4 regions of the Streptomyces sp. NPDC107546 genome follow, and region 1 is predicted to be linked to each of the others. Evidence: riboswitches for the same ligand, from Rfam matches in the RefSeq annotation. Region 1 holds a riboswitch; each other region holds the start of a gene.
The links. A riboswitch is a leader RNA that binds a small molecule or an ion and turns the genes downstream of it on or off. The one in region 1 is predicted to bind S-adenosylmethionine.

Region 1 (4,062 bases):
AGCCGCTCAGCCAGGAGCAGCTGCACACGCTCACGGCGCACGAGCAGTACAAGCCGGCCGAGCTCGGCCCGACGGTCGACGAGAACGGCGTCGAGCGGAAGATCAAGGGCTCAGCGAAGCTGCGTGCCAAGCTCAGCAACGCGTACTACGGGGAGAACAACCAGATCCCCAAGCCCACGGTCGAGGAATACAAGGAGATCACGAGCGGCCACGGCCACCACTGATCGCTGCACGCCACGCCACGGTCGAAGGGCCCCGTCCGGTGTTCGGACGGGGCCCTTCGCCATGCCTCCAGCTGGATAGGGTGGACCTGTTCGAGACTCGCGTCCCGTAGTCCGGGACACCGACCCAGGAGCGGCTTATGAGCGCTGTGCACCCCGCTGGAGGCGACACCGCGGCGGGCCGTTCCTGGCCCCAGGTGCTGAACGGGCTCCTCGAGGGCCGCGACCAGAGCGCGGACGACACGGCCTGGGCGATGGACCGCATCATGCGCGGCGAGGCGACGGACGCGCAGATCGCCGGGTTCGTGGTGGCGCTGCGGGCCAAGGGCGAGACCGTCGAGGAGATCACCGGCGTGGTCCGGGCGATGTACGAGCACGCCAACGTGATCGAGGTGTCGGGTCGCACGGTCGACATCGTCGGCACGGGCGGCGACGGCGCGAAGACGGTGAACATCTCCACGATGTCGGCGCTGGTGGTGGCCGGCACGGGGGCCAAGGTCGTCAAGCACGGAAACCGCGCGGCCTCGTCGGCGTCGGGCTCGTCGGACGTCCTGGAAAAGCTGGGCGTCAACCTCGACCTGACGCCCCAGCGGGTGGCGCAGGTCGCGGAGGAGGCGGGCATCACCTTCTGTTTCGCGGTGAAGTTCCACCCCGCCCTGCGCCATGTCGCCGCCGCGCGCGGTCAGCTGGGTATCCGGACCGTCTTCAACGCCCTCGGCCCGCTGACCAACCCGGCGAAGGTGAAGGCCCAGGCGGTCGGCGTCGCAGACCCGCGACTGGCGCCGATGATCGCGGGGGTGCTCGCCGAGCGCGGCAACTCCTCCCTGGTGTTCCGCGGCGACGACGGCCTCGACGAGCTGACGACGACTGCCACCTCCCACGTCTGGATCGTCCGCGACGGCAAGGTCACCGAGGAGACCTTCGACCCGCGGGACGCCGGTATCGAACTGGTCCCGGTTCAGGCCCTGCGCGGCGGCGACCCGTCCCACAACGCCGAGGTCGCCCGCCGCCTTCTCGACGGGGAGACGGGCCCGGTACGGGACGCCGTCCTGCTGAACTCTGCAGCGGCGCTGGTGGCGCTGGAGCCGGGTGACGGCCCGCTGGCGGACCAGATCCGCACCGGCATGGCCAAGGCCGCCGAGTCGATCGACTCGGGCGCGGCCAAGCGTGCCCTGGAGCGGTGGGTGGCCGCCAGTAACGCCTGACTCCGGGCACGCCCCGCGGAAAAGGCCAGGTCAGGCTGGCTGGAGTACAGTGAGACAAAGGCAGCTCTCCCGCGGGCCGCAAGGAGGCTGGGCATGATCCATTCAGCCGATATCCGCGAGTGGCGCAACCGGGACGTGATCGACGCCAAGGGCCGCAAGATCGGGTCCCTTGAGGCGGTGTACGTCGACACCACCACCGACACGCCCGCCATGGCCACCGTCCGCACCGGGCTGGTGACCCGGCAGAGGCTCGTCTTCGTCCCCATCGACGAGGCGACCGTGGGACCCGGATACGTCCAGGTGGCCCACTCCAAGGGGCAGGTACGCAAAGCGCCGTCCATCGGCGTGGACGACGTGCTGCCGGTCGAGCGGGAAGAAGAGATCTTCAAACACTACGACAGGTCCTACGAGCCCGGTGCCGACCGCGGACGCCGTCTCGCGCGCCGCTGACCCCGGGCCGAGGGAAGTGGTCACCATGATGGCGTTCTTCCTGTTCCTGATCCTCGCGGCGGTCGCCCTGGGCATCATCGGCGTGGTCGTGAAGGGGCTGTTCTACCTCTTGATCATCGGCATAGTGGTCTTCCTGGCCAGCCTCCTTCTGTTCGGTATGCGCTGGGGGCGGCACTCGAAGCACCACCTGATTCGGTGACGCACCGGGACGGGTCCGCCCGTCCCGGTATACGGACAGAAGTTGCGAGCAGCTGATCACCTGTCGTAGTTTCCACATCAGGTCATGAGCGACAGCCATTCGGCCCCGGCCGGCTGTCCGGCAACCCTCCGTCCGTGGCGGGGTGCCCCGGGTGAGGACCAGGTCGCAGGCAGCGAGGTCTGCGGCAAGCGCGGACCCCTCGTGCCTTCCAGGGGTCCTGGTCGTTCGAGGGAGCCTTCCGTGAGCAAGCGAATGCGTTAGGGCCGCAGAGCCCCGCCTCCGCGCTCCTTTTTCCTTTCACCTTCTCCGTGCCGTGGACACCGCTGCGCCCGTGCGCGCCTCCGGCACCGGTGAGTCTCGCCTGCCCTACGGGAGTACACCCATGTCCGTCTCCACCCTTGCCGTCGACCAGTCCGTCTGTGCCCCGCTGCCCGTTCTGGGGCGCGATGTCACCGTCCCGCTCGTCACCGGCGGCGACGTCACCTACGCCGCCCTCGACTACGCGGCCAGCGCCCCCGCGCTGCAGCGCGTCTGGGACGACGTGGCGGCGTACGCCCCGTACTACGGCAGCGTCCACCGCGGCGCCGGCTACCTCTCCCAGCTGTCCACCGACCTGTTCGAGAACGCCCGCCGCACGGTCGCCGAGTTCCTCGACTGCCGCGACACCGACCAGGTGGTCTTCACCCGCTCCACCACCGACTCGCTCAACCTCCTCGCCGCCGCCCTCCCGGCCGACTGCCAGGTCTTCGTCTTCGAGACCGAGCACCACGCCTCCCTGCTGCCGTGGCGGGACGCCCGGGTCACCTACCTCGACGCCCCGAGCAGCCCCCGGCAGGCCGTCGAGACCCTGGAGCGCGCCCTCGCCGACCGCGACCCCTACGGCCCGGCCCTGGTCTGCGTCACCGGTGCCTCCAACGTCACCGGTGAGCTGTGGCCGGTACAGGAGCTGGCGGCGGCCGCCCATGCGCACGGCGCCCGTATCGTCCTGGACGCCGCCCAGCTCGCCCCGCACCACCCGGTGTCCGTCAAGGACCTCGACGTGGACTGGGTCGCCTTCTCGGGCCACAAGCTCTACGCCCCCTTCGGCTCCGGCGTCCTGGCCGGCCGCGCCGACTGGCTGCGCCAGGCCGAGCCGTACCTCGCGGGCGGCGGCGCCAGCCGCAAGGTCACGCGCCGGACGGACGGAGGAGTGGACGTGGAGTGGCACGACACGGCGGCCCGTCACGAGGCCGGCTCCCCGAACGTGATCGGCGCCTACGCCATCGCCTCCGCCTGCAAGGCCCTCACCGAGGCCGGCTTCGACACCCTGGTCGCCCGCGAGCAGCACCTGATCCGCAGGGTCACGGAGGCCCTCGCCGACGTCCCCGAGGTCAGGATCCTCTCCCTCTTCGGCGACGACGCCCCCCGCGTCGGCGTGATCTCCTTCGTCGTCGAGGGCTGGAACAGCTCCCACTTCGCCGCCGCGCTCTCCGCCGAGTACGGCATCGGCGTCCGCGACGGCCTGTTCTGCGCCCACCCGCTGGTCCGCACCCTGCTCGGCAGCGACCCCCAGACCCAGGGCGAGTGCGGCGCCCCCGAGGCGGCGCCCGGGGAGAAGTCCCTCAACGCGATCCGGGTGAGCTTCGGCGCCGGCACCCCCGACGAGCATGTGGAGCGCTTCGTCAACGCGGTGACGGAACTGGTGAGCGACGGCGCGCGGTGGCAGTACCGCACGGAGAACGGCCGCTGCGTCCCGGCGGTCTGAACCGGTAGGGCCGGTGAGGCGGCGTTCAGCGGATCGGGCGGATCAGGCGTCCAGCCCGATCGCGAACGCCGCCTCCAGGTCGTGCTGGGAGTAGGTACGGAACGCCACGTGGGTGTCCGTCGCCTCGACCCCCGGGATCTTGCTGATCCGCCCGGGGATGACGTCCGCCAGCTCCTCGTGCTCCTTCACCCGCACCATGGCGATCAGGTCGTACGTCCCCGTCACGGAGAAGACCTCGCTGAC
Region 2 (4,062 bases), on a different contig from region 1:
CAGTGTCGCGTCGATCACGTTGCTCGGTCCTACCGGTTGCCAACCGCCGATGACGACCGGGTTTCCGCTCGGCGGAGTCTCCCGGACCGTCAGGACGTACGTCTGCCCGTTACAGATGACCGAGACGAACTTGTCAGGATCTTGAACTGTCGAGTCGATGTCGAAGCACCCCGAGCCCGGCACGGGCGGCTTCGGCTTCGGACACTTGTCCTTGTCGTGGTCGCCGCTGGGCATGCCCGTACGGTGCTCGCAGTCGTCGCCGCCGAGCGCTGTGTTCCTGTGCGCTGTGTCGCCGTGTCCGACAGCCGCGGCGGGAGTGGCGAGTCCGACCGCCATGACGAGCGCGAGCGAGGCGAGCTTGCCGGCCTTCCTGTACCTCTGACGCACCATCGGGCTGAGGGAGAAAGGCGTCCTGCCTTCAGGACTCATGTATGTGCTCCTTGCTTGAACGGTCCCGGGTGGTTCCCCGAATCCGGAAGGAGCTTGGCCCGCCCACGCGGCGGCCCTCGGCACACCCTGCCGTACGGGCCCGTATATCAGCAAGTCGGACCACCGGAAGTGCCCCGGTTGGGGGAGCCGCTCCGCGAAACGCGTCTCTCTCACACTGCGGACTCCCCTCTTGACGCGGGCCGCGGCCGGATCGACACTCCAAGGAGATTTCCTAGTGGACAGGTAGGGAAACATGGGGCGCCTGAGGCCGGTCATCAGCCGTGTTCGTCGCACGCGCCGGCAGTCCCTCCTGCTGACCTCCCGCCGTCACATCGATCTGCTGCGCGTCTGCAGCGCGAGCAGCCGCCGGCGCTGAGACCGGCGGAGCCACGCCGCGCCACCCCGCGCCCCCGCCATCCCGCGCCCCCGCCATCCCGCGCCGGGGAGCGCCGCCTGCCCGCGGGCCACCGCCCCCGCACCCTCGCGTCCCAGAACCCCGGGAGAGACATGTCCGCCCATGCCCTGACCGCACTCCCGTCCGCACAGCCGGTCCCCGCCTTCCGTGGCCGGATCGGCTGCGACGCGCGCAGCGGCCACTACGCCGTGCCGCGCCGCTACCGTCTCCACCTGTCCCTGGCGTGTCCGCACTGTCTGCGGATAGCCATCACGCACAGCCTGCTCGGCCTCGACGACGTCTGTCCCGTCACGCTGCTGCCCGCGGTGCCCGACGGACCCGGCGGCGAGTACTCCGCGCTGCGTCCGCTGTACGAGGCCAGTGCCCACCGCTACCCCGGAGCCGCCCTGGCACCGGTGCTCAGCGACGACTGGTCGGGCCGGATCGTCAGCACCCACGCCCCGGACATCATGCGCGACCTGGCGCGGCACTTCGGCACGGACCGCCCCGCGCTGTATCCGCAGGGGGCGAACGCCGAGATCGAGGGCGTCCAGCGGCTGTGCGAGCAGGGCATCGACGCGGCCGCCCAGCGCGCCGGACGCGTCGACGCCGACACGGAGGAACGGGAGGCCGCGCTCACCTCGCTGTTGTGCACCCTGCGGTCACTGGAGGGACGGCTCGCCCGTCAGGAGTACCTGCTCGGTGACCGGCTCACCGCAGCGGACGTGGAGTTGTGGGTCAGTCTGGTGCAGCTCGACACCGTGCACCGCTGGCACCTGGACGCCGCCGCGGTGCACCGCATCGCCGACCACCCGCACCTGTGGGCGTACGCCCGCCGACTGGCCGCCCACCCGGCCTTCGGTCCGCACCTCGACCACGCCGGTATCGCCCGGCGGCATCACGCGCACTGTCGGGGACTGGAAGCCGCGGGCGCCGCGGTGCAGATCCTGGACTGGGCCTCGCACGTCCCCAACGGCGCGTGCAGCGGGACGAGTTGAGAGGGAGAACGGCGCCGCTGGGTAAGTATCACCTGGTGGACGGACGTTGACATCGCTTGCGGCGCCTGTATTGACTTACGGCCACAAAGGTCATGAGCGTCAGCGACAAGCCCTGGCTGGCTGACCGGCAACCCTCGCACCGCGGTGGGGTGCCCCAGGTGACGACCCGACCGGATGACGTTTCGGTAAGCGCGTGGCCCCCCGGGCCGGAAAACGACGGAGACAGTGATGTACGCAGCCTCCAGGACAGCCGCAGTGCGGCTGCGTGGCTGCGTCCTGCTGTGCGCCAACCGTTCCGTCGACCTGCTCCGCGTCAACAGCGCGCTGTGTACCACCCCGGGCTCTGCCCGCTGTCGCGGCTGACGGCCTTCTGAATCCCTGACGCGCACCGCCGCCGCGGTGTGCCCTCGTTCCGTCCCACCCCCGGTGCACTCACGCTTCACCAGCCTCGTCACGCCGCGGCCCGCGCCGCCGGGCGGTGCCGTGGCGAGCCGCCCGGGGCGTCCGACTCCGCTGGAGCCTGTCATGAGTGAACCCCCCGGAGCTGCCGTGTCCCTCGCCCCGGCGCCGCCCGACGAATACACCGCGGTCAAGCCCCCCGCGATCCAGCGGGTACTGCCCCTGCGGCGGCCGGGCCGCTGGATCGCCACGGCGATCGTGCTGGTCCTCGTGGCCCAGTTCGTCCACGGCCTGGTGTCCAACCCGTTCTACCAGTGGAACCGCTTCGCCTACTGGTTCCTGCGTCCCACCCTCCTCGACGGGCTGCTCATCACGCTCGAAGTCACCGCGCTCAGTGCTGTGTTGGGCCTGCTCGGCGGAATCGTGCTCGCACTGGCCCGGCTCTCGAAGAGCCCGGTCCTGCGCGCGGTCAGCTGGACGTACGTGTGGGCGCTGCGCTCCATACCGCTGATCGTGGTGCTGATCTTCCTCTACAACTTCAGCGCCCTGTACAAGACGCTGAGCGTCGGCGTGCCCTTCGGCCCGGCCTTCTTCAGCTTCGACGAGTCCAAGCTCGCCACCGACATGGTCGTCGCCGTCGTCGGACTGAGCCTGAACGAGGCGGCGTACGCGGCGGAGGTGGTCCGTGGCGGCATCCTCTCGGTCGACCAGGGCCAGCACGAGGCGGCCGCCGCGCTCGGCCTGCCGAAGGGCCACCAGTTCAGGCGGATCGTTTTTCCGCAGGCCCTCAGGTCCATCACCCCGAACTACGTCAACCAGCTGATCGGCCTGATCAAGAGCACCTCACTGGTGTTCTATGTGTCGCTGCTCGACCTGTTCGGCTCCGCGCAGACCATGGGCAGCACCTACCCCGGCGACATCGTGCCGCTGCTGCTGGTCGTCACCGTCTGGTACCTGATCCTGACGAGCCTCGTGTCCGTCGTCCAGTTCTACGTCGAGCGGTACTACGCCCGCGGTGCCACCCGCGCACTGCTGCCGACCCCGTTGCAGAAGCTCCGCACCGGTCTCGCCGAGCTGCGGGCCCGTGCGCGCAGGGAGGCCGCCGTATGACCACCGACACGCTTCAGACCCGCCCCGCCGCCATCCAGGTGCACGACGTGCACAAGGCGTTCGGCGCCCACCAGGTGTTGCAAGGCGTGGAGTTGACCGTGCGGCCGGGCGAGGTGACCGTGATCCTCGGCCCGTCCGGCTCCGGCAAGTCCACCCTGCTGCGGGTGATCAACCACCTGGAGAAGCCCGACCGCGGCTATGTCAGCGTCGGCGGCGAACCCATCGGCGTGCGCCGGCACGGAGCCCATCTCAAGGAGCTGAGCGAGCGGGTCATCCTGGGCCAGCGCAGCCGCATCGGGTTCGTCTTCCAGAACTTCAACCTCTTCCCGCACCTGACCGTGCTGGAGAACGTGACAGCGGCGCCGGTGGCGACCGGCAAGCTGACCAAGCAGGAGGCCCGGGACCTCGCCCTCGACCTGCTCGGCCGGGTCGGACTCGCCGACAGGACCGGCGCCTACCCGCGGCAGCTGTCCGGCGGCCAGCAGCAGCGCGTCGCCATCGCCCGCGCGCTCGCCCTGCGGCCCGGCGTCATCCTCTTCGACGAACCCACCTCCGCCCTCGACCCCGAGCTCGTCGGCGAGGTGCTGGCCGTGATCAAGGACCTGGCCGGCGGCGGCACGACGCTGGTCATCGTCACCCATGAGATCGGCTTCGCCCGCGAATGCGCCGACCGGGTGATCTTCATGGACGACGGCCGGATCGTCGAACAGGGGCCGCCCGCCGATGTCCTGG
Region 3 (4,062 bases), on a different contig from region 1:
GCGAACGCGTGGTTGTAGGCCTCGTACGACGCCCACGCGTGCCGGAACTCCCTGCCGAAGACCGGCTCGAGCGGCGTCTGGTACAGCATGTGGTGGACGAACCACAGCACCGAGTTCGCGATGCCGTTGTACGCCTCGGAGAACACCGTCGCGTCGATGTCGAGCATCCGGACCCGCCGGCCACCGGTGTGGGCCGGATCCAGCGCGCCACCCGTGCGGCGTACGGCCTCGCGGTCGCCGTCGTTCAGGGCCGCGCACACCCAGACCGCGTCCGCGTCCGGGCCGATCGCCGACAGACCGGACACCAGACCGCCTCCGCCCCGTTTGGCGGTGAGCTGCCCGGAGTCGTCCAGCGCGTACGAGACGGGGCCGCGGTTGGAGGCGACGAGGATGCGGGCGCCGTGCGCATGCTGCGTGGAAGCCATGCCACGAAACCTAGCCCGCGCCGAAAACGCTCAAACGTACGGTTCGGCCGTATGCGGAACCGTGTCCGTCACGTCCGGACGTTCGGACGTCCGGCTGCGTACGGTTCAGGCCACCTTTCGTTCCATGTACTCCGCGATCTCCGCCATCGGCGGCCTCTCCTCCGTGTCCACCCGGTACGTCCGGGGCTCGAAGCCGTCCGCCCCCCGTTCGAACTGCGTGAGGGCCGGGCGGACCAGATGGCCGCGGGCCAGGCGGAGCTGGGCCGTGCGGTAGATCGCGGCGGCCATGCGGCCGAGCGCCTGCCCGTCCTGGTGGCGGTGCTTGCGCACCCCGACGTCGACCTGGGCCAGCGCGTCCAGGCCCACCAGGTGCAGCGCGTCCACCAGCATGCCGAGCTCGACGCCGTACCCGACCGGGAAGGGAAGCCGTTCCAGCAGGGATCGGCGGGCCGCGTACTCGCCGCCGAGCGGCTGGACGAACCCGGCGAGCTGCGGCCAGTGCATGTTGAGCAGCGGGCGCGCCACCAGTTCCGTGACGCGGCCGCCCTGGCCCGCTGCGCCGCCCAGCGGCCGGTCGTACATCGCCTTCACCAGGTCCACGTCCGGGTCGGTGAGCAGCGGGCCCACGATCCCGGTCACGAAGTCCGACGAGAACTCCTTCAGGTCCGCGTCGACGAAGCAGACGATGTCGCCGCCGGTGACGAGCAGGGAGCGCCAGAGCACCTCGCCCTTGCCGGGCACGGCCGGTATGCGTGGCAGGATCGTGTCGCGGTGCACCACCCTCGCGCCGGCCGCGGCGGCGACCTGGGACGTGCGGTCGGTGGAGCCGGAGTCGACGACGACGATCTCGTCGACCAGCGGGACCTGCCGCACGAGGTCGTGGCGGATGGCGGAGACGATCTCGCCGACCGTCTCCTCCTCGTTGAGCGCGGGCAGCACGACGCTGACCGAGGAGCCCGAGGCTCGCTTCGCGGCCATGATCTGGTGGAGCGGGCGGTCGGTGACGGACCAGGAGCGGGTGCTCAGCCAGCGCTCGACTTCTTCCAGCACAGTCTGCGGCTCCTCACGTTCGTACGGGTGGGGGGTGAGTCGGGGACGGTCGAATGGTCTCTCTTGTGATCCATCTCGCGGTTCGGACGACTATCTCAACTCTCCCGGCCGTCGGTTACAGTCTTGAACAACGCCGGTGACCATCGCATGTCGGGGTCACCCCGGCCCGTCGCCGGCGACACAACCACATACAGCTCATCCAGAGGGGCAGAGGGACACGGCCCGGTGAAGCCCCGGCAACCCTCCAGTCGGCTCTCGTCTTCGCAGGCGGGGCTCCCGGCTAGGGAAGGTGCCAATTCCGTCTCACGGCGAGATGCGTCGTGAGGAAGATGAGGAGAAAGGGCCTCGCCTGACATGGCTGTGCAGACAGTTGCAAGCACCACCGACTCCGTGAACCTCGGCCCCGCCGCGGCTCTGTCCTGCCGCGAGTGCGGCCACCGGGTGCCGCTCGGCCCGGTCTTCGCCTGCGAGGAGTGTTTCGGCCCGCTCGAGGTCGCCTACGACTTCTCCGGCTACGACACCGAGGAACTGCGGAAGCGCATCGAGGCGGGCCCCGCGAACATCTGGCGCTATGCGCCGCTGCTGCCGGTCCCGGCGGACGTCGCCGACAAGCCGAACCTCAACCCGGGCTGGACCAAGCTCGTCAAGGCCGACAACCTCGCTCGGGAACTCGGCGTGACCGGCGGTTTGTATGTGAAGGACGACTCCGGTAACCCGACGCACTCCTTCAAGGACCGCGTGGTCGCCCAGGCGCTGGAGGCGGCGCGCGTCTTCGGCTTCACCACCCTGTCCTGCTCCTCCACCGGCAACCTCGCGGGCGCGGTCGGCGCCGCGGCGGCCCGTGCCGGCTTCCGCTCCTGCGTGTTCATCCCGCACGACCTGGAGCAGGGCAAGGTCGTCATGGCCGCGATCTACGGCGGCGAGCTCGTCGGCATCGAGGGCAACTACGACGACGTGAACCGCTTCTGCTCGGAGCTGATCGGCGACCCGGCGGGCGAGGGCTGGGGCTTCGTCAACGTCAACCTGCGGCCGTACTACGCGGAGGGCTCCAAGACCCTGGCGTACGAGATCGCGGAGCAGCTCGGCTGGGAGCTGCCGGAGCAGATCGTGGTGCCGATCGCCTCCGGCTCGCAGCTGACGAAGATCGACAAGGGTCTGCAGGAGCTGATCAAGCTCGGGCTCGTCGAGGACAAGCCGTACAAGATCTTCGGTGCGCAGGCCGAGGGCTGCTCGCCGGTGTCGGTCGCGTACAAGGCGGGCCACGACGTGGTGCGGCCGCAGAAGCCGAACACCATCGCCAAGTCGCTGGCGATCGGCAACCCGGCCGACGGCCCGTACGTCCTGGACATCGCCCGCCGCACGGGCGGCGCCGTGGAGGACGTGACGGACGAGCAGATCGTGGACGCCATCAAGCTGCTGGCGCGCACCGAGGGCATCTTCGCCGAGACGGCGGGCGGCGTGACCGTCGGTGTCACGCGCAAGCTGATCGAGAACGGCGTCCTCGACCCGGCGAAGACGACGGTCGTCCTCAACACCGGGGACGGTCTGAAGACGCTGGACGCGGTGGCCGACACGGGGCTGACCGCGACGATCCGTCCTACCCTCGAGTCCTTCCGCGAGGCCGGTCTCGTCTGATCTCCTCCCGCCACAACCCAGCAGCCGTACCCCGACCGGAGGTCATCCCCCGATGAGCGTCAACGTCCGCATCCCCACCATCCTGCGCACCTACACGGGCGGCCGGGCCGAGGTCACCGCCGAGGGCGCGACCCTCGCCGAGGTCATCGCCGACCTGGAGAAGAACCACACCGGCATCGCCGCCCGCGTCCTGGACGACCAGGGCAAGCTGCGCCGCTTCGTCAACGTCTACGTGAACGACGACGACGTCCGCTTCGAGCAGGGCCTTCAGACCGCCACCCCGGACGGCGCGGGCGTCTCCATCATCCCCGCGGTCGCGGGCGGCTGACGGTCGTTCGGACGCGCGATCCTTACCCTCGGTAACGCAGGTAACCGAGAGTTCATCGAATTGCCCTCTCCGTGAGAGAAACGGAGGGGGCAATTCTGCATGGTTGAGCGCGGTAGAGTTGGGGAACGCGCTCCCGGACTCCCCTTCCGGACCCGCGATCACCTGCCGCGCGCTCGACAAGAAGCAGCCAAAGTGTGCAGGGCTTTTGCGCCATTCATTCCCTTCGCCCGGCCCGACTTGCCCTGAATTCGGGCGAGTTCTCCGTACATTCCCGACCGGTCGGGCCCCGAATTCTCGTCCGATTGACCTGTTGCAGACGGCAGTTGGACAGATACATTCAGCCGCGGTCGACGCGTTCCGGCGCACGCCCCCAACCGTTGGGGGGTGAGGTCTGACCCGGATCCGCGAAGTGTGGATCTGTGCAAGGGCCAGTAATAGGGGAGTTAGGCATGGCTCAGGGCACCGTCAAGTGGTTCAACGCGGAGAAGGGGTACGGCTTCATCGCGGTCGACGGTGGTGCGGACGTCTTCGTCCACTACAGCGCGATCCAGATGGACGGCTACCGCACCCTTGAAGAGGGCCAGCGGGTCGAGTTCGAGATCTCACAGGGTCAGAAGGGCCCGC
Region 4 (4,062 bases), on a different contig from region 1:
CGTGAATTCCTCACCGCCCTGCGGCAGTTGACCAAGACCGGTACGGCCGACTTTCACGGCGAGCTGCTCACCGCCACCACACCGATCCCGGCGCGGGTACCAGGTGCCGAGAACGGCGTCCCCCTGCTCGTCGCCGCGATGGGGCCGCAGGCTCTGCGGGCCAGCGGCGAGCTTGCCGACGGAATCCTGCCCTATCTGGCAGGACCGCGCGCCCTGGCGGACCACATCGTGCCCGCCCTGAACGCCGCGGCCGAGGCCGCAGGCCGCCCCGCGCCCAGGATCGTGGCCCTGGTGCCCGGCGTGGTCACGGACGATGTCGACGCGGTGCGGGCCAAGGCCACCGAGAACCTCGCCTTCTACGAACAGATCCCATCCTACGCGCGAGTCATCGAACTCTCCGGCGGCCGGCGGGCCGCCGACCTGGCCGTGATCGGCGACGAGAAGACGGTCGAGGCCGAGGTACGCCGTTACCGCGACGCCGGCGCCACCGAGGTCGTGTTCTCGGGCACCGAGATCGCGGGAGAAGCCGATCGCCGACGCACCTGGCGACTCCTCGGCGAACTGGCCGGCTGAGTACACCCGTCCGCTCGACAACCCCCTGTATCCCCTGCCCGAAGGCCCCCGGCACAAAGGAGATCCCCCATGACCACCGAGGCCGCCACCACGGACCTCCACGCCTTCACCGAGACCTGGCTGGAGTGGTACCGAGCTCAGGAGGCCCGGCTCGCCGCCCCGCACGGGTTCCTGGCGATCACCGGCCTGCACTGGCTCGACGACCGACCCCAGCGCTTCCCGGACGCGCCCGGTGCGTGGCGCACCGGCCCTGAAGGCGTCGTCGTAGACCTCGACGACGCCGAGGAATTGGTCGTCGACGGGGCGCCGGTGCGCGGCGAGCACCGCTTCGGCGTGCTTCCCGAGCGCGGCGGCGTCGACGCCCTCTGGGGAGACGCCGTCATCGAGATCGCCAGGCGCGGCGGCCAGGACATCGTGCGCCCCCGGCACCCGGACGCGCCGCTGCGCACGGCTTTCACCGGAACGCCCGCCTACGCCCCCGACCCGCGCTGGGCCGTGACGGGCCGCTACATCCCCTTCGACACTCCGCGGCCGACCACCGTGGGCGCCGCGGTCGAGGGCCTTGAGCATGTCTACGACGCCCCGGGCAGAGTCGAGTTCGAACTCGACGGGCGCCCGCTGTCGCTGACCGCGTTCCCCGGCCACGGTGCGGGACGGCTGATGGTGCTGTTCACCGACGAGACCTCCGGGGTCACCACCTACGCCGCCAACCGGGCCCTGGCCCTCGATCCGCCCGCCGCCGACGGTACGGTCGTCCTGGACTTCAACCGTGCCACCAACCTGCCGTGCGCCTACACGGACCTGGCCACCTGCCCGCTGCCCCCAGCCGAGAACCGGCTGCCGGTGGCGATCGAGGCCGGCCAGAAGATTCCCCGCGAGCGCGGCGGCTCCTGAGCTGGACGCACTCTCGCCCCGACTCCCCATACAAGGCGTCCTTTTGCGCCGTTGGCGTACGACAAGACCGCTCCGTACGATCACGAACGGCATTGAGTGTCAGCGTCAAGCCCTGGCTCGCTGACCGGCAACCCTCCCGCGCGGTGGGGGTGCGCCAGGTGAAAGCCCGCCGGGATCACCGATGATGTCCGCAAGCGCGTGGCCCCGTGACCGGGGCCGGATATGTGGAGGACCGATATGCGGCACGGTGGTGACCTCAGCGCCCGCTTCGCCGGCGCCACCGTGTTCTCCCGTCTCTCGCGCCGGCGTCACATCGACCTCAAGCGCTTGACCAGCTGTCTCTGTCAAGCCTGACGGGCCTTCCCGCCGCTGGTCGCAGTACGGCACCTGTCGTCGCCGCACCCGCCTGCGCCTGATCTCCGTCTGTCTTTGATCCCCCCTTGACGAGCGCAATCCCGGCGGCCAGTACGAGATCCCCGCCAGCTGCTTCCTTGGTCGGGAAGTAGTGGTCGAGCTGCGATCTGCCGGCGATCTGCTGATGCCCGCGGCGCGGCGGAGCTGCTCGTTGTTCGTCGCATGGACTCCCTTTGTGTGGATGAGTTCCGCAGCGTGCTCCACGATGGGGGCGTCGCAGGTGATGGTCGCGGAGTGGGTGTCCAAGCTCACCGCGGACAAGCTCCAGAAGCTGGCCGACCTCGGGCTGGAGTGGGCGGCTGCCTGAAGCGGTGCGGTCAGACCGACCGTCGGTGGCGGGCGAGGGCGGCGTGGAGTTCGCTGTGCAGCAGGTCGGGCAGGGCGGCGCCCGTCACCGGCGGCGCCAGCCAGGACCGGCAGATCGTCAGCGTCCGACCGACGGCCCGCGAGGCCGCGTCCGACCGGCGAAACGGGGTCACATCCTGCCAGGACGTGACCCCGTTTCTGCTGTACGAGCCGCACACGGCGGTCAGGCCCAGGGGCTGACCGGTGTGAAGGAACTGTCGGCGCGGAAGGTGGCGTTGTCCTGGTAGGTGTCGAGGCGCAGCTCGTAGTTGTAGTGGCGGATGTAGCGGCCGGGGTAGTTGTACGATTCCAGGCTGACCGAGCCGGTGGTCGAACCGGGCCGGGCGCAGTAGGTGGCGTCCTTGTTGAAGAGTGCCGTGCCGTTGCTCGCGTCGGCGCGGATCCGGAAGTCCTTGTGGCGCAGGTAGCGGCCGGAGGGGTCACGGAAGGAGTAGCAGCTTCCGTCGGCCAGGCCGGGGACGACGGTGAAGGTGGCGCTCTGCTTGACCGCCGTGGTGCTGGAGGACGTCACCGGGTCGAGGTAGCCCAGGCTGTCCGAGCGCACGACGGCGTAACGGCCGGGGAAGTTGACGGACCGGAGCGAGCGGGTGGTGTTCGTGGGCAGGGCGGTACCGCCCGAGACGGGGTCGACGCTGCTCAGGGTGGGGACGACCTTCTTGATCAGGCCGTCGGTGTCGAACTCCATCTTGTCGACGGTGGTTTCGCGGTGGGTGCCGTCACCGCCGGGGATGGCGAAGCGGTGGTAGGCGATGTACCAGTCGTCGGTGCCCGGCACCTGCACCACGGAGTGGTGACCGGTGCCCTTGATACCGAGCGAAAGGTCCTTCTCCAGGATCACGCCCCGCTTGGTCCAGGGTCCGGTGGGCGAAGAGCCGGTGGCGTAGGCGACCCGGTAGTTCTCGTCGCGCGTGTCGTTCTCCGACCACATGAGGTAGTAGGTGCCCTTGCGCTTGATGACGAAGGAGCCTTCGTTGTAGCCGCTGGGAGTGATCTCGGTGACCTTCGAGGCGTCGAACGAGACCATGTCGTCGTTCAGCGGGACCACGTAGGCGTGACCGTTTCCGAAGTAGAGGTAGGACTGGCCGTCGTCGTCGGTGAAGACGTCCGGGTCGATCATCTGGCCGGCGTAGGCTCCGCGGGCGATCAGCGGCTTGCCCAGGGGGTCCTTGAAGGGACCGGTGGGCGAGTCGGAGACCGCGACACCGATGCTGGTGTCGGCGGAGTAGTAAAGGTAGTACTTCCCGTTCTTCGCGGTCGCCGTCGGGGCCCAGGCCCGGCTGTCGGCCCAGCCGATGTCGGGACCGAGGTCGAGAATGACGCCGTGGTCCGTCCAGTGGACCAGGTCCTTGGACGAGTACGCCTTGAACTGCGTACCGCTCCAGCCCGCGAAACCGTCCGTGGTCGGGTAGATGTAGTACGTGTCGCCGAAGCGGACGATGTTCGGGTCGGCGGTGAGCCCCGGCAGGACCGGGCTCCTCATGATCTGCGCGGAGACCGTCCAGGTCCGCTTCGTCCCGTCGGAGCCGGTCACCTGGTACGTCACGGGGTTGGTGAAGTCGCGCGGTGTGCCGGAGGCCGGGCTGATCGACGAGCCCTGGGGAGAGGGTGAACTGCGGGGCGATCGCGGTGAGGCCGGTGCCCTCCTTCATCGGCAGGGTGATCCTGCTGTTGGCGTCGTCGATGAGGGCGGCGATCTTCCGTGAGGGGTCGGTGACCGTGGCGATGCCCGTGGTGTTCCCGCTGACCGTGAGGACCTCGGCGGGCGTCAGCGCGCGGTTGTAGACGCGGAAGTCGCGCATCTTGCCCTTGAAGAGC

Region 2: it holds a riboswitch for S-adenosylmethionine, as region 1 does, so the genes downstream of both, ACZ7L1_RS12980 (amino acid ABC transporter permease) here and ACZ7L1_RS03070 (aminotransferase class V-fold PLP-dependent enzyme) in region 1, are expected to answer to the same signal.
Region 3: it holds a riboswitch for S-adenosylmethionine, as region 1 does, so the genes downstream of both, thrC (threonine synthase) here and ACZ7L1_RS03070 (aminotransferase class V-fold PLP-dependent enzyme) in region 1, are expected to answer to the same signal.
Region 4: it holds a riboswitch for S-adenosylmethionine, as region 1 does, so the genes downstream of both, ACZ7L1_RS31985 (putative leader peptide) here and ACZ7L1_RS03070 (aminotransferase class V-fold PLP-dependent enzyme) in region 1, are expected to answer to the same signal.

Annotation. Positions count from the first base shown of each region.
Region 1 is NZ_JBVKBA010000002.1:113,010-117,071, forward strand. It holds gene qcrB (cytochrome bc1 complex cytochrome b subunit) at 1-224, shown strand, start outside; gene trpD (anthranilate phosphoribosyltransferase) at 362-1,426, shown strand; gene ACZ7L1_RS03060 (PRC-barrel domain-containing protein) at 1,520-1,876, shown strand; gene ACZ7L1_RS03065 (hypothetical protein) at 1,902-2,075, shown strand; SAM riboswitch class IV at 2,156-2,272, shown strand; gene ACZ7L1_RS03070 (aminotransferase class V-fold PLP-dependent enzyme) at 2,458-3,819, shown strand; gene ACZ7L1_RS03075 (Lrp/AsnC family transcriptional regulator) at 3,862-4,062, opposite strand, start outside.
Region 2 is NZ_JBVKBA010000007.1:174,214-178,275, forward strand. It holds gene ACZ7L1_RS12970 (hypothetical protein) at 1-429, opposite strand, end outside; gene ACZ7L1_RS12975 (glutathione S-transferase C-terminal domain-containing protein) at 937-1,821, shown strand; SAM riboswitch class IV at 1,910-2,019, shown strand; gene ACZ7L1_RS12980 (amino acid ABC transporter permease) at 2,347-3,330, shown strand; gene ACZ7L1_RS12985 (amino acid ABC transporter ATP-binding protein) at 3,327-4,062, shown strand, end outside.
Region 3 is NZ_JBVKBA010000018.1:125,144-129,205, forward strand. It holds gene ACZ7L1_RS25355 (alpha,alpha-trehalose-phosphate synthase (UDP-forming)) at 1-425, opposite strand, end outside; gene ACZ7L1_RS25360 (glucosyl-3-phosphoglycerate synthase) at 531-1,475, opposite strand; SAM riboswitch class I at 1,668-1,811, shown strand; gene thrC (threonine synthase) at 1,830-3,110, shown strand; gene ACZ7L1_RS25370 (MoaD/ThiS family protein) at 3,163-3,438, shown strand; gene ACZ7L1_RS25375 (cold-shock protein) at 3,888-4,062, shown strand, end outside.
Region 4 is NZ_JBVKBA010000032.1:34,540-38,601, reverse strand. It holds gene ACZ7L1_RS31995 (LLM class F420-dependent oxidoreductase) at 1-573, shown strand, start outside; gene ACZ7L1_RS31990 (DUF1684 domain-containing protein) at 643-1,467, shown strand; SAM riboswitch class IV at 1,556-1,670, shown strand; gene ACZ7L1_RS31985 (putative leader peptide) at 1,690-1,821, shown strand; gene ACZ7L1_RS31980 (hypothetical protein) at 2,063-2,188, shown strand; gene ACZ7L1_RS31975 (hypothetical protein) at 2,199-2,360, opposite strand; gene ACZ7L1_RS31970 (AbfB domain-containing protein) at 2,411-2,791, opposite strand; partial or broken gene ACZ7L1_RS31965 (family 43 glycosylhydrolase) at 2,864-4,062, opposite strand, start outside.